Regions from separate parts of the Syntrophothermus sp. genome, predicted to be linked through region 2. Evidence: riboswitches for the same ligand, from Rfam matches in the RefSeq annotation. Region 2 holds a riboswitch; each other region holds the start of a gene.

Region 1 (3,906 bases), on a different contig from region 2:
CGCTGCCTGAGTATGCGAGCTGGCAGCGGTTTCGTAGTTTTCTATATCAAAATCCCGTCGGCAGATTGAATCCTAACATAAGAACTCCATCAAGGTAAAGATGGTCACGATAATTATTTTGAACGGGCACTAGGCTCCCTGGCCCCCTCACCACTAGCTAGTGTCAAGTGCGCGTACAGCTCACAAAGGCGATAATTGGTTGCCTTAAGACGGTTTATCCTTTCCCTGATATAGCTACTGTCGCCTCTGCCCTCTGACAGCAGGCTTTCGACCATCCGCAGCTCTTCGTTGATGTAGGCAAGTGCCTGCTTCAAAAGGTTATCCATCTCCTTGTTGATCCTTTCGGTTAGGTTCGAAGTGAGGCGGTGGATGTTCTTTTCAACCTCATACGGTATCTGTTTCAAGAAATACCGGCGGAAAACGTTTTTGAAGATGAACATGGGGAAGAAGAACCAGAGCAGGTCCAGGTGGAAGTCGAAAGACCTGCTGATGGAGATGTTGGGCTTTTTCATTTCGCCCAGCGTCATCTCCCATTCTTCGGCCCGCATTTTGACCCCCAAAACCCGTTCCAGGTTCTCGCTTAGCCTCTCCCGGAAAGACTTGAGGTAGAACGAGAGGTGTTTCTTGACGGCATTCAGCAGCTCGAACGACTTTTCTTCCTGGGCCAGGATCTCGCTGAGTTCGGTGTGCAGGGCTTGAGCCAGCCATTTTTCAAACTGCCTAGTTACCTCATAAAGGTTCCCTTTAAAGGTTTCGAAGGCAGTGTTGTATTCATCGATTATCTTGAGTTCTATTCCGCTCCGGAAGGCCTCAAAGTAGGTCCTCAAGCTTTCCCTGGTCTTTTCCTTGTAGCTGGCGATGATTAAGGTAAGCTCCCGGCGGACGAAGTGCGAGTTGAGATGCTGGTCTAGAATGATTTCTTTTATCTTCTGCTTTTCTGCCTCCATTTTGGTCGACGCCTCGTAGCCTATCTCAAGATAAGAGATGCAGGCTTCGACCAGCGTAGACATTTTATGCGAGAGTATCTTGAAGAAGACGCGGATACGGTTCTGAGCCAGGGGGAAAAGCACCTTCTCTTTCAACTCCCGGTTGTAGCGGTCAGCGTTCTGGTAGGCCGAGTGCCGGTAGATGGGGAAACCGCCTTTGAAGTTCCGTTTCAGCACCTCGGCGGTGAACGCTTCGATGTCCTTCAGCTGGTCTTCGCCGAAAAGGTCTACCTTAGTGATCACCACGGCGATTTCCGGGGTATACAAATAGGTCTCTTTCAAGAAGTTCAGTTCGCTTTCCGATATCGCCCTTTCGGCGCTGATCAGGAACAAGACCCCTCCCGTTTCCGGGAACCACCCGGTGGTGGTTTCGGTGTTGTGCTGCCATACGCTGCCGATCCCGGGGGTGTCGACCAGCCTTATGGCCTTGAAGTCCTCCAGGGTTGGTACCTCGATGTCGACCGAGAAGACATCCCTCTCGTTGCCCGGGTTTCCCGATTCGGAAACGAAGTCCTGAATCTCATCGATTGGAATCTCTCGGCTGGTTCCGTCCAGGAAAGAAACGGTAGCCTTTTCTTGGCGCCCGTATCTTATCCTGGTTATCACCGACGTGACCGGGATATTGCCCACGGGCAGGAGGGGACGTTGGATAAGGCTGTTTAAAAACGAGCTTTTACCCGCCTTGAAGGAGCCCAAAACCGCAACATCCAGGTATTGGTTCTGTTCAGTAAAGTTTTGTATACTTTTCACGGTTTTCTTAAGAGAACTCAAGCCGAAGTCGTTACAGGCAGACTCCACCTCATCCAGTATTTTTCGAGTCTCTTCCAGAAGTTTCTTTTCCGTCTGCATCTCGGTTTTTCACCTCCAAATGTCTTCTGGCAACTTCCTACTTCATCAAAAAGGCTCGTCCCCTAATAAAGAAAGCCCCTGTCAAACCTAACAGGAGCCATTAGCTGCTTAGCCGTTTGAGCCTCTTGCGGCTCAGGTGGGCACCATCACCCCTATTAATTAACATCTAGACTCAAGAGACTCTTGACACCTTCGACTTCGAACCGATTTTCTGCCAGATACAAAAACCGGATAAGTCGGGGCCGTGTGGCTGTCCGGATAAATCAAGTCCTAATCAGGGTACGCAGATGATGCCGTGACCGGTAAAAAGAAACTGACAAAAGTCTCACTCTACAGCGACTCTGCCAACCCTGCCAGTTTCTCTGCCATATCAGCCATCTCCATTACGGAGGCGCTCACCTCCTGAGTAGCCGCCGCCTGTTCCTGGCTTTGGTTAACGCTGTTAGTCGAAGCTTCTCCGGCCTTTGCAGCTCTTTCCTCTATTTTACGCGTTAGCTTCCTGATTTCCTCTGCCGTCTCCTTTGACTGATCAGACAGCTTCCGGATCTCCTCGGCCACCACTCCGAACCCCCGACCGTATTCGCCGGCTCGAGCAGCTTCGATAGCCGCGTTTAACCCCAGCATCTTGGTCTGATCAGCCACGTTGCGAATAAAGTTGAGTATTTCGTTTATGTCCGTGGAAATCGCCTGCACGTCTTTGATTATGTCAGCGAGGTTGCTCTGATTAACGTTTATCTCGCTAGCCAGAGCCGCTATCTCTTCCATTACACTCGCAATCTCTTGCAAATTGCCCCTCAAGGCCGTAGCCGTTTCTTTCAGATTCTTCGCCAGCATCCGCGGCGTGGCAACACCAAACCCGCCTATCACCTCTCGGCTCTCCCTGTCAAATAGAGGTATCCCAATCATACGTATAGTCCCATACTTCTTCGTTTCCACATCTTGTACGACAGTTGAAGCAGTTTTTACGACTTTCCACCCGGCATCCCCTTCTCTAATAGGAGTCCCGACCGACATCTCGTCGATGCCGAATTTTTTGCTCGACATGCTGTGTGTAACCCTTTCTAGATCAGTCACCATTACCTGCGCCCCTTCTACATTGGATTCGATAACAATAGGCGCAAATACATCAAAGGCCCGTATCACGGGATGGACGTTGGGTATCATGACCCCGTAGGATCCGGCAATTTCATCGGAGGCATCATCGTACACGGGGTTCACCCATATTTTGAGAGGCTTCCCATAAACCTTGGCATCAATCGAGCCCTTTACTTCTCTCTTTTCCTTTATGCACTGTTCCACGTATTCGATTCCGGACACCCTATCACCGGGCCTTATCCCGGAAATATCAAGGTCTTTGGCGGCAACGAAATCATACCGCGCAAGGTCAGTGGTGAAGTAAATAGCACCGTCCTCGTAAGTTTGGGCGAAAAACGGTGCTAGCGCCTGGAATGCTTCCTTCTCCCTCCATGCCTTCCCCGTAATCTTACTCCCGGCCTCCTCAATTGTGGCGGTTAGGATGCTGGCAAGCTCTGAGTCTATCACTAAGCAGGCTTTGCTCTTTTTTTCATATACTGTTTGTAGGAGTGTTTCGCTGCCTGTTGTCTCGATTAAGATATTAAGGTCCGGTTGTTTCAAAAATGTTTCTAGATCTCTGTAAACTGGGACTCCCAGCTCTTGAGCGACTTGAACAGCCGGGGCTTCTTCATCGATGTCATAAACGCCTACTAAAGCAAACTGTCTTAGCCCGTTAAAGACTCTGAGCACCGAGCTCGCATTCTCCCCAGCCCCAACGATGCCTACGCCTCTCATCCTCATATGCCACCTCCCATGCGTAAATCTTCACTAATCCTTCGATTCCCAATTAAGGCCCCCCTTGCGTACCATAACCGGGCACAAAAGGGGGGGCTCACTCACAGTCTTGAGCTTCGTTCGGGATAGCATCTAAAGCTCGTCACTGTTGACCATGACCTGCACCTTGTTTGTCTAGCATTCCTTTAAAGCCTCTCTTAGAACCGGGGCTGCCGTTTCAGGGGGAACGAGATTCATGTAAATTCCCGTAGCTATTTCAAAG
Region 2 (3,906 bases):
GAGCGAGAACTGAGTCACGTTTATATACCCGGCATTTAATCCGAACAGAGACGAGATGGTGCCGAAGGTCAGGCCGGTGCTCATCAACAAAGTAGTGAACATGGCGTCTTTTGTCATGTACCTCCTGGCCAAAGGATACACACCACCGAATTTGGGTACGAATTTAACGACAAAGAGCGTGACAACCAGTCCCAGGTGGGTAGATATTTCTCGAAGAGATACGTTCATTCCTGCTCTTATGAAGAAAAACGGAGTCAACATGGCAAAGGATACAATACGTAATCTGTGCTGCACCTGCCGATGCTTGGCGAAGATTTTCGAAACAACCAATCCCAGTATAAAGGCGGGTAGCACAGCGTGGCTTGCACCTAACTCGGCAACGTAGATGAGGGCGAACAGCAGCAAAAGGATAAGCTTTATCTCCGGTTCAATAACCTTGTCGCCATAGCGCTGGAACACCCAGGAGAGGATTCGTGGAGCCAGGATTAATACTATGACGGACACGGTTATATAAATTAATATTGTCCACCTAACCTGAGCAAATAACGTACTTAAAGCTATGGCTGTCCCAAGATCGGTTACAAAACACGACGCCATAAGTATCTTGCCGGTTTCCGAATCGGTTAGTCCGGTTTCCACTAGAACAGAATAAACAACAGCAAGAGAGGTGGTTGAAAGTGCTACCCCCGCAATTTCCGAAGCTTGGATGCTCCATCCGGCTATATAATAGCAGTAAGTAAAGGCGGCAAAAAATGGCGCCAACATAGAAAAGCTCCCTATGAGAAGACTTTCTTTTAGTTTGGATTTCATAAGATCAACGTCCACTTCCGCCCCGGCCAGGAAAGTAAGGACTATTGAGCCGGTGGTGGCTAAGAAGTTTATCCACGAAGTAGTGTGAAGGCCAAGGAAGTTTCCTCCAACAACCCCCATCAGAATCTCGAGAATGGTAACAGAAATGGCAGTCTCGATGGAAATCAGGCTGGCCAAAAAGGCAAGGGCTATCATTACTACTGCGATTAATGAATCAGACACAGGTATCCCTCCTTGAAGAAGATTTTACTGGGAGCGAAAAGATATGGTGCTGGAAGTGGAGAGGCATGGATTCGCGCAATAAGCCGCAAAAAAGCTCCTACCCCCAGCATTTGAAAGTAGGAGCTATTAGCCTTGTGCATTTCCGCCACTGTGCGAGGTGAGCTCCATCACCTGGATATAATGTTTGCCGGACGTAATTTTACTATGGCGGGATCACTTATGTCAATATGTTGTACCAGTTCAGGCCTGCGATCCCCTTGCCCTGTGTCTCGTCCCGCTCCTTCAAGCTGACCCTTCAGACGATTATACCGTTGACTCCTCGGTCATTGATACAAGTGGAGGAATTATAGGCAATGTACTCTACTGGAAACCTCTTGAGTGCGTCAACGGTTAACGAGGCGGGAGAAGATTACATTGTTTAGCAAGTCTAGTATTCACGCTCTTGATACTTATCAGCATCTGCCAGTCCCGCTCCTAATAGAAAAGCAGCTATAATGTCCAGGTTTAATCCTGCTGCCTGAGATAAGCCGATAGCCGCGCTGCCAAAATACCCGTTATTGCTGACCACCTTTACTGATAGCGCCGTCGGTATCAGTTCGTGATAGTGTTCGATATATAGTATATCCACGCCACGAACCTTTGCCTGAAATCGGGGTGCAAGCCTTTCTAACGCACAAGTCAATTCAGAAATCAGGGCTTGAAATGCCTTCTCTCTCGACATTGTATTTACTCCCTCCCCACCATGAATAAACCAAGCAATACCTGCCTTCCCTAACTAGTCTTTGACGAAGTGGCTCCAAATCATAAGAGAAGTCAAACGAAAATCATGTCCGCGCCGTGAAGAGCAGCATGTTCAACCGCGTTGAAGGCGTCCGAGCTGATTACCTGGCTGATCAACACCACTTCCGCTACCGAGGCCTGCTCGACCAGTCTTGCCAAGAGTTGGTCGGCCTCCGCCGCTTGGTCGTCCCCTTCCACCAATACCACCGCAATTATGGTAGCATTCTTCTTGCGAGCATAGACTAGTGCCTTACCCCAGTTATTCAAGCGATTGCTGCCTGCGTGGATTACCACTAATACCTTCACAACTGCTCTCCTCGCATCCGGGCCCTTATAAAAGAAAAAGCCCTATCTTAGTAAATTAAGATAGGAGCTATTAGCTCTTGCTGCATTTTCGCCGCCAGGCGGGGTGAGCTCCATCACCCGATAAAAGGATTTAGTTGGCGCCGCTTCTTCATTAGAAAATTATAAACCCCATCGCCGAGTAAGTAAAGGCATTCTGTGCATTGGAACACAAAGCACCCTATGCCACTATCGTTAAGCCATAAGGCATCTTCAGCTCGCTTCCGTTCCCATCTTAAGCCGTTAGTCGTCTTTTAACTTTTAGGAACAACGGAATCGATGCTAATTGCATCACAACGGAAAATACGACCAGGAACATCAGAGAAACATCGTACAGGTACCCCATCAAAGCACTGCCAAGAAACCAACAAACTCCATAGCCCGTGTTGAATATTCCATAGGCGGTGCCTCTTTTATCTATCGGTACCATCTCGGCAATTGACGCCCGCATAATCGACTCTTGGGCCCCCATGCCTATCCCCCACAGCACCATCCCCGCCACAGCATAGGGAAGTCCTCCGAAAAAAACTAATGGGGCGAACCATGCCGTCAGCAATGAACCCAAAGCCAATGCCGCTATCCCAATGCGATCGAACAGTCTGCCGAAGGCCAGGGCGGCCAGGGCATCCACCCCCATGGCCAACGCATATAAAGTCGGGAGCCATTGGTCGGGTGCAATATCTACCTTCTTGAAGTGGAAAGCGATAAGCGGAAAATCAGCGTAACCAAAGGCGATCAGAGCCACTGCGCCCAAATACAGCCAAAACACCTGGGCAAAGCCCTTGGTGTTGAGTTTCGGGTAACCAACCTCTAGGTCCCTGGGATTGGGATAAAAATAACGGGCAGTCAGCAGCACGGTTATTGCCAGCAGAGCCGGTACCACAAGGATACCGAAGCTAGTTTCATAGCCCCCTTTAAGATATAAAACGGCAGCCACGATAACAGGTCCTAGCATAGCCCCGACCTGGTCCATGGCCTCGTGTAAACCGAACCCCCAACCGCTGCCTACAGCCCTGGTGGCGTGAGAAAGCATGGCATCCCGAGCCGGGGTTCGAATGGCTTTGCCTATTCGCTCGAGAATCATTAAGGCAGCCGCCAGGTCCCAGCGTCCGACCAACGCCAGAAGCGGAACCGCAAAAAGATTAAGCATATAACCTATTATAGTAAGCATCCAGTACTGACGGGTCTTATCGCTTATGTACCCGGAAACCAAGCGCAATCCGTACCCGATGAATTCTCCAACTCCAGCCACCAAGCCAACGACAGTAGCGCTGGCTCCAAGAACCGCCAGGTACTGCCCGGTTATGCTCCTGGCACCTTCGTAGGTCATATCGGCAAAAAGACTGACGAGGCCAATAAGAACAACGAACTTGATTGCCGACTGTTTCGTCCGCAAGCCCTCGGCTTGCTGTGCCGCTTTGTCCATTTTCATCTCGTCCTTTCGCATAGATTAAGCCCTTGCTTTCAAAATCAATTGTAAATCTACTAACTCCTACATTTCAACAACAGGAGCTCGCGAAGTTACGACCAGCTCTTGTTGTCGGCGTCGAGAACCACCGAGCATGAGCGAACACAGTGTCGCTAAAAGGCACATCACGGTAGAAACGATGAAACAGTCGCATATAGCTTGAACCATAGAAAGCTTTACCACTTGCTGCAGGATGAGGCTCGCACCCAGGCCCTGAGCCGCAGCAGGAGACAACCCCAGGCCGGCAGCCAGGTGAGTAACACCAGCCATTAAAGCCGCTCCTT
Region 3 (3,906 bases), on a different contig from region 2:
CTTTTCTCAAAGGCACCGGGACTGGCTGGGTGACCGCCGAATACTCGATGTTGCCCGGCTCGACCCCTACCAGGACTGCTCGGGAGGTAAACAGGGGCAGGGTCAGCGGCAGGACCTCAGAGATACAGCGGTTAATCGGGCGGGCCCTGCGGGCGGTAGTTGATATGTCCGCGCTGGGCGAAAGGACCGTTTGGATCGACTGCGACGTCATTCAGGCCGACGGAGGAACCCGAACCGCTTCGATAACCGGGGCTTTCGTGGCCCTTTACCTGGCTATGCAGAAACTTAAAGAATCAGGTATAATCGAAAGACTACCGGTCACCGATTACGTCGCTGCTACCAGCGTGGGCATAGTGCGGGGCATTCCTCTGCTCGACCTGGAGTACGGGGAAGACTCAGAAGCCGAAGTGGACATGAACGTGGTGATGACCGGGAGTGGAAAATTCGTAGAGATCCAGGGAACGGCCGAGAACAACCCTTTTAGCCAGGATGAGCTAGACGAACTGCTGCGCTTGGCTAAAAAGGGAATATCTATTCTCATCGCCAAGCAGAAGGCGGTTTTAGGGGCTGAGAAGTGAAATGGAAAGGAAGCTGGTCCTAGCAACACGTAACGGCAAGAAGTTGCAGGAGTTGAAGCAGCTTCTGGACGGCATGGGAGTGGAAGTGCTCAGCCTTGAACAGTTTCCGGAGGTTCCCGAAGTGGAAGAGGACGGGGAAACGTTTGCTGAAAACGCAATAAAAAAGGCGAGGACTATAGCCGAAGTGACTGGAATGGTTACCCTAGCCGACGATTCGGGGCTTGAAGTTGACGCCCTCGGGGGCAGCCCGGGCGTGCACTCGGCCCGGTTTGCGGGGGAACACGGAGATGATGCTGCTAATAACGCCAAACTGATGGACCTGATGAGGGGCGTGCCTGAGGAAAAACGGGGTGCAAGGTTTCGGTGTGTTGTTGCCGTGGCCGTTCCTTGGGGTGAGGTACACCTAGCCGAAGGGACCTGCGAGGGAAAGATAGCCCACGAACCTCGGGGAGATTGGGGTTTCGGGTATGACCCGCTGTTTGTCGTAGAAGGGTACGGGCGAACCATGGCAGAACTGCCGCCCGAGGTCAAAAACCGCATCAGCCACCGGGGACGGGCTTTGGAGCGAGCACGGGCCATACTCGCTTCCTTATGGGAGGGAGAGTGAGTTGCGGATAGTTGTTTGCGGGGATACGCATGGCCGCATCAATATGATGAAAGCAGAACTAGGGAAGATGGAGGGAGTAGACCTTCTCCTGCACACGGGAGATTTCTATAAGGACGGGTTAGAGTTGGCGCGCTTTTCTGGAGTGCACGCGCGAGTGGTTGTAGGTAACTGTGATATAGGGATGTCCGAGCCAGCGGAAGACTTGTTTGAGATTGAAGGCTACAGGTTTCTTTTGACACATGGTCATCTGTACAGGGTCAAAAACCATCTCATAAGCCTCAAGCTACGTGCCAAGGAGACAGGGGCAGACGTTGTAGTTTTTGGGCATACCCACGAACCGGGATGGGAGAAAATCGAAGGGATATGGTTTTTGAATCCGGGAAGTGCATCATTACCCCGGCTTCACCAGTACGGGACTTATGCCTTAGTCGAAATCGACCAGGACAGGATAACAACCCGCCTGGTGAAGATCCGATAACATGCAAATAAGGGACAGTTTTTGACGCTCAACGAAAAGGTATGGTAAAATAGTTTTTGCTACGGGGCGTGGCGCAGTTTGGGAGCGCGTCTGATTTGGGATCAGAAGGTCGCAGGTTCAAATCCTGTCGCCCCGACCAGCTCGATAACCAGGAAGCCTTGATAGACCTTTATTTCAGCGATGTAGAAATTTGAGGAAGGCAGGGTCCCTACAGAATTCGGGTTGAGTGTTTACGAGAATCATAATAGAGAGAAACGTGACAGAGGGATGGTTCCCGTATGGTCATGTTTTGGGTGATGGAGCTCACCCCGCGTTAAGCGAAACGGCACCGGCTAATAGCTCCTGTCTAATACCAACCTAGACAGGGGCTTCTGTTTTTTAAGCTCATTTCTTTTAGAGAGGGGAGCAAGATCGGGTGTCGGCCAACATCTTATCGGAGACAATCGAATACCTCGAAAGCATTCGGACATACATCGACAGTGCTACCGCATCCGGGCTGGAAACTCTAAAAGAGAAAATGAAGAAAGATTACTTCAACCTGGCCATCCTCGGACAACAGAAACGGGGCAAGTCTACTCTCGTCAACGCGATTTTGGGGCAGCCGGTGCTGCCGATGGCAGTGACCCCCGCCACTTCGGTCATAACGGTTGTCGAGTACGGGGCTGAACCGACAGTCACAATTATCCACAAAAACGGCCTGCGCCGGGAAGTGACGGTAGGGGAGCTGGCAGATTACATCACCGAAGAGAGAAATCCCAACAACGAAAAGCAGGTAGCGATAGCCCACATAACCTTTCCCTCACGGCTTCTCGGCCGGGGTATCCGGCTGGTCGATACCCCCGGCGTAGGTTCCATTTTTGAACATAACACCCAGACGGCTTACGGATACCTGCCCCATATCGATGCTGCCTTATTTGTCTTCTCGGTCGATACACCGGTAGCAGTCGAGGAGATCAGATACCTGCGCGATGTTCGCGAGCAGGTTCCCATGATCTACTTTGTTCTAAACAAGACTGACTTCTATTCCGACCATGACGTGAAGCGGCTCGTGGATTTTACCCGCGCGGCCTTGGAAAAGGAGCTTGGGCAGTCGGTTGACGTGTATCCTTTATCCGCTCTTATGGCCTTGGAGGCGCAGGTAGCCCAAGACCCGCAGAAACTGGAGGAAAGCGGTTTTGCGGTGCTCGAAGAAGCCGTACTGGGTTACTTTTATACGCACCGGGACCGATTGCTGGAGGTGGCATTGCGGAACAAACTGGGCAACCTCCTGTTGCAGGTGTCGACCTCGCTTAGGGTGGAACGGCAGGCCCTCGAATTGCCGGTAGAAGAACTGCGGGCAAAGATAGCCAGCTATGCCGAGTTTTTGAGAATAGTCGACAGGGAAACTCGGGATGTGGCCGTGCTCCTGGACGGCGAGGTGGAGAGAATACTTGAGGATCTGGACAAAAAGTTTGAAAAAGACAGGTCGTCGTTAGAAAAGACCTTGGCTTTGATGTTGGAGAACTGGTACCAGCAGAATCAGGGTTTAAAAACCAGGTTTTTTATCAAAGCTATCGAACAAGAAGCCCTGACCAATCTCACCTCGGTTTTTGAAAGATGGAGGCAGGAAACGGATAAAGAGGTGGCGCGGGAATTCGAAGAGGCCCAGAACCGCTTCCTGTCGAGGCTCGACGACATTATATCGCGAATTTTAGGTAAGGCCTGCGAGGTTTTCGGAATCGATTACACGGGGGAGAGGTTCAGGGTGGACGTCACGGGGAGGTCAGAGTTCTACTACAAAGTGGGCCTAGACCCGTTGATGCTTGAGATCTCGCCCAGGACGTTCTCGGGGTTGCTCCCTCGCCGGCTCCTTAACCGTATAATCTGGCAAGGAATGGCCAAGGACATTCCCCAGGATGTAGACCGGAATTACGGCCGCATCCGGTATGATTTCTTGAACCGCCTGCGACAGTCGGCTTTGGCTTTGAAGTCGCTTCTGAAGGAGGAGACTGAGCGGGCCAAACAGGCGGTAAACGCCAGTATAGAACAGGCCGTGGAAATCAAGGGTAAAGGAGAGCAGGATGCCGTGGAACGCAAAGCGGAAATCGAGAAACACATAGAAAAGATCCACGCTTATCTTGCTGAATTGAAGCGAGCGGCTAGTTAGAAATAAGGGTAAATTTTGACTCAAGAGTTCGCTGCCGATTTCGCTAATTAGCCATACCGGAACAGGTATACGTGTGACTGTTTTCTTTCATGGAGAC

Evidence for each region. Region 2 has a riboswitch for fluoride ahead of HPY90_RS09395 (hypothetical protein). Riboswitches for the same ligand answer to the same signal wherever they lie in the genome.
Region 1: it holds a riboswitch for fluoride, as region 2 does, so the genes downstream of both, HPY90_RS05960 (dynamin family protein) here and HPY90_RS09395 (hypothetical protein) in region 2, are expected to answer to the same signal.
Region 3: it holds a riboswitch for fluoride, as region 2 does, so the genes downstream of both, HPY90_RS06140 (dynamin family protein) here and HPY90_RS09395 (hypothetical protein) in region 2, are expected to answer to the same signal.

Annotation. Positions count from the first base shown of each region.
Region 1 covers NZ_JABUEX010000013.1:24,162-28,067, reverse strand. Annotated here, with positions in the region: gene HPY90_RS05960 (dynamin family protein) at 114-1,835, opposite strand; fluoride riboswitch at 1,920-1,995, opposite strand; gene HPY90_RS05955 (methyl-accepting chemotaxis protein) at 2,166-3,650, opposite strand; gene HPY90_RS05950 (galactose-1-phosphate uridylyltransferase) at 3,819-3,906, opposite strand, start outside.
Region 2 covers NZ_JABUEX010000027.1:3,274-7,179, reverse strand. Annotated here, with positions in the region: gene HPY90_RS09405 (cation:proton antiporter) at 1-1,032, opposite strand, end outside; fluoride riboswitch at 1,143-1,213, opposite strand; gene HPY90_RS09400 (hypothetical protein) at 1,460-1,753, opposite strand; gene HPY90_RS09395 (hypothetical protein) at 1,846-2,118, opposite strand; fluoride riboswitch at 2,173-2,245, opposite strand; gene HPY90_RS09390 (MFS transporter) at 2,390-3,580, opposite strand; gene HPY90_RS09385 (DHA2 family efflux MFS transporter permease subunit) at 3,647-3,906, opposite strand, start outside.
Region 3 covers NZ_JABUEX010000014.1:1,955-5,860, reverse strand. Annotated here, with positions in the region: gene rph (ribonuclease PH) at 1-578, shown strand, start outside; gene HPY90_RS06155 (XTP/dITP diphosphatase) at 580-1,185, shown strand; gene HPY90_RS06150 (metallophosphoesterase family protein) at 1,187-1,663, shown strand; tRNA gene HPY90_RS06145 (tRNA-Pro) at 1,726-1,802, shown strand; fluoride riboswitch at 1,947-2,015, shown strand; gene HPY90_RS06140 (dynamin family protein) at 2,079-3,809, shown strand.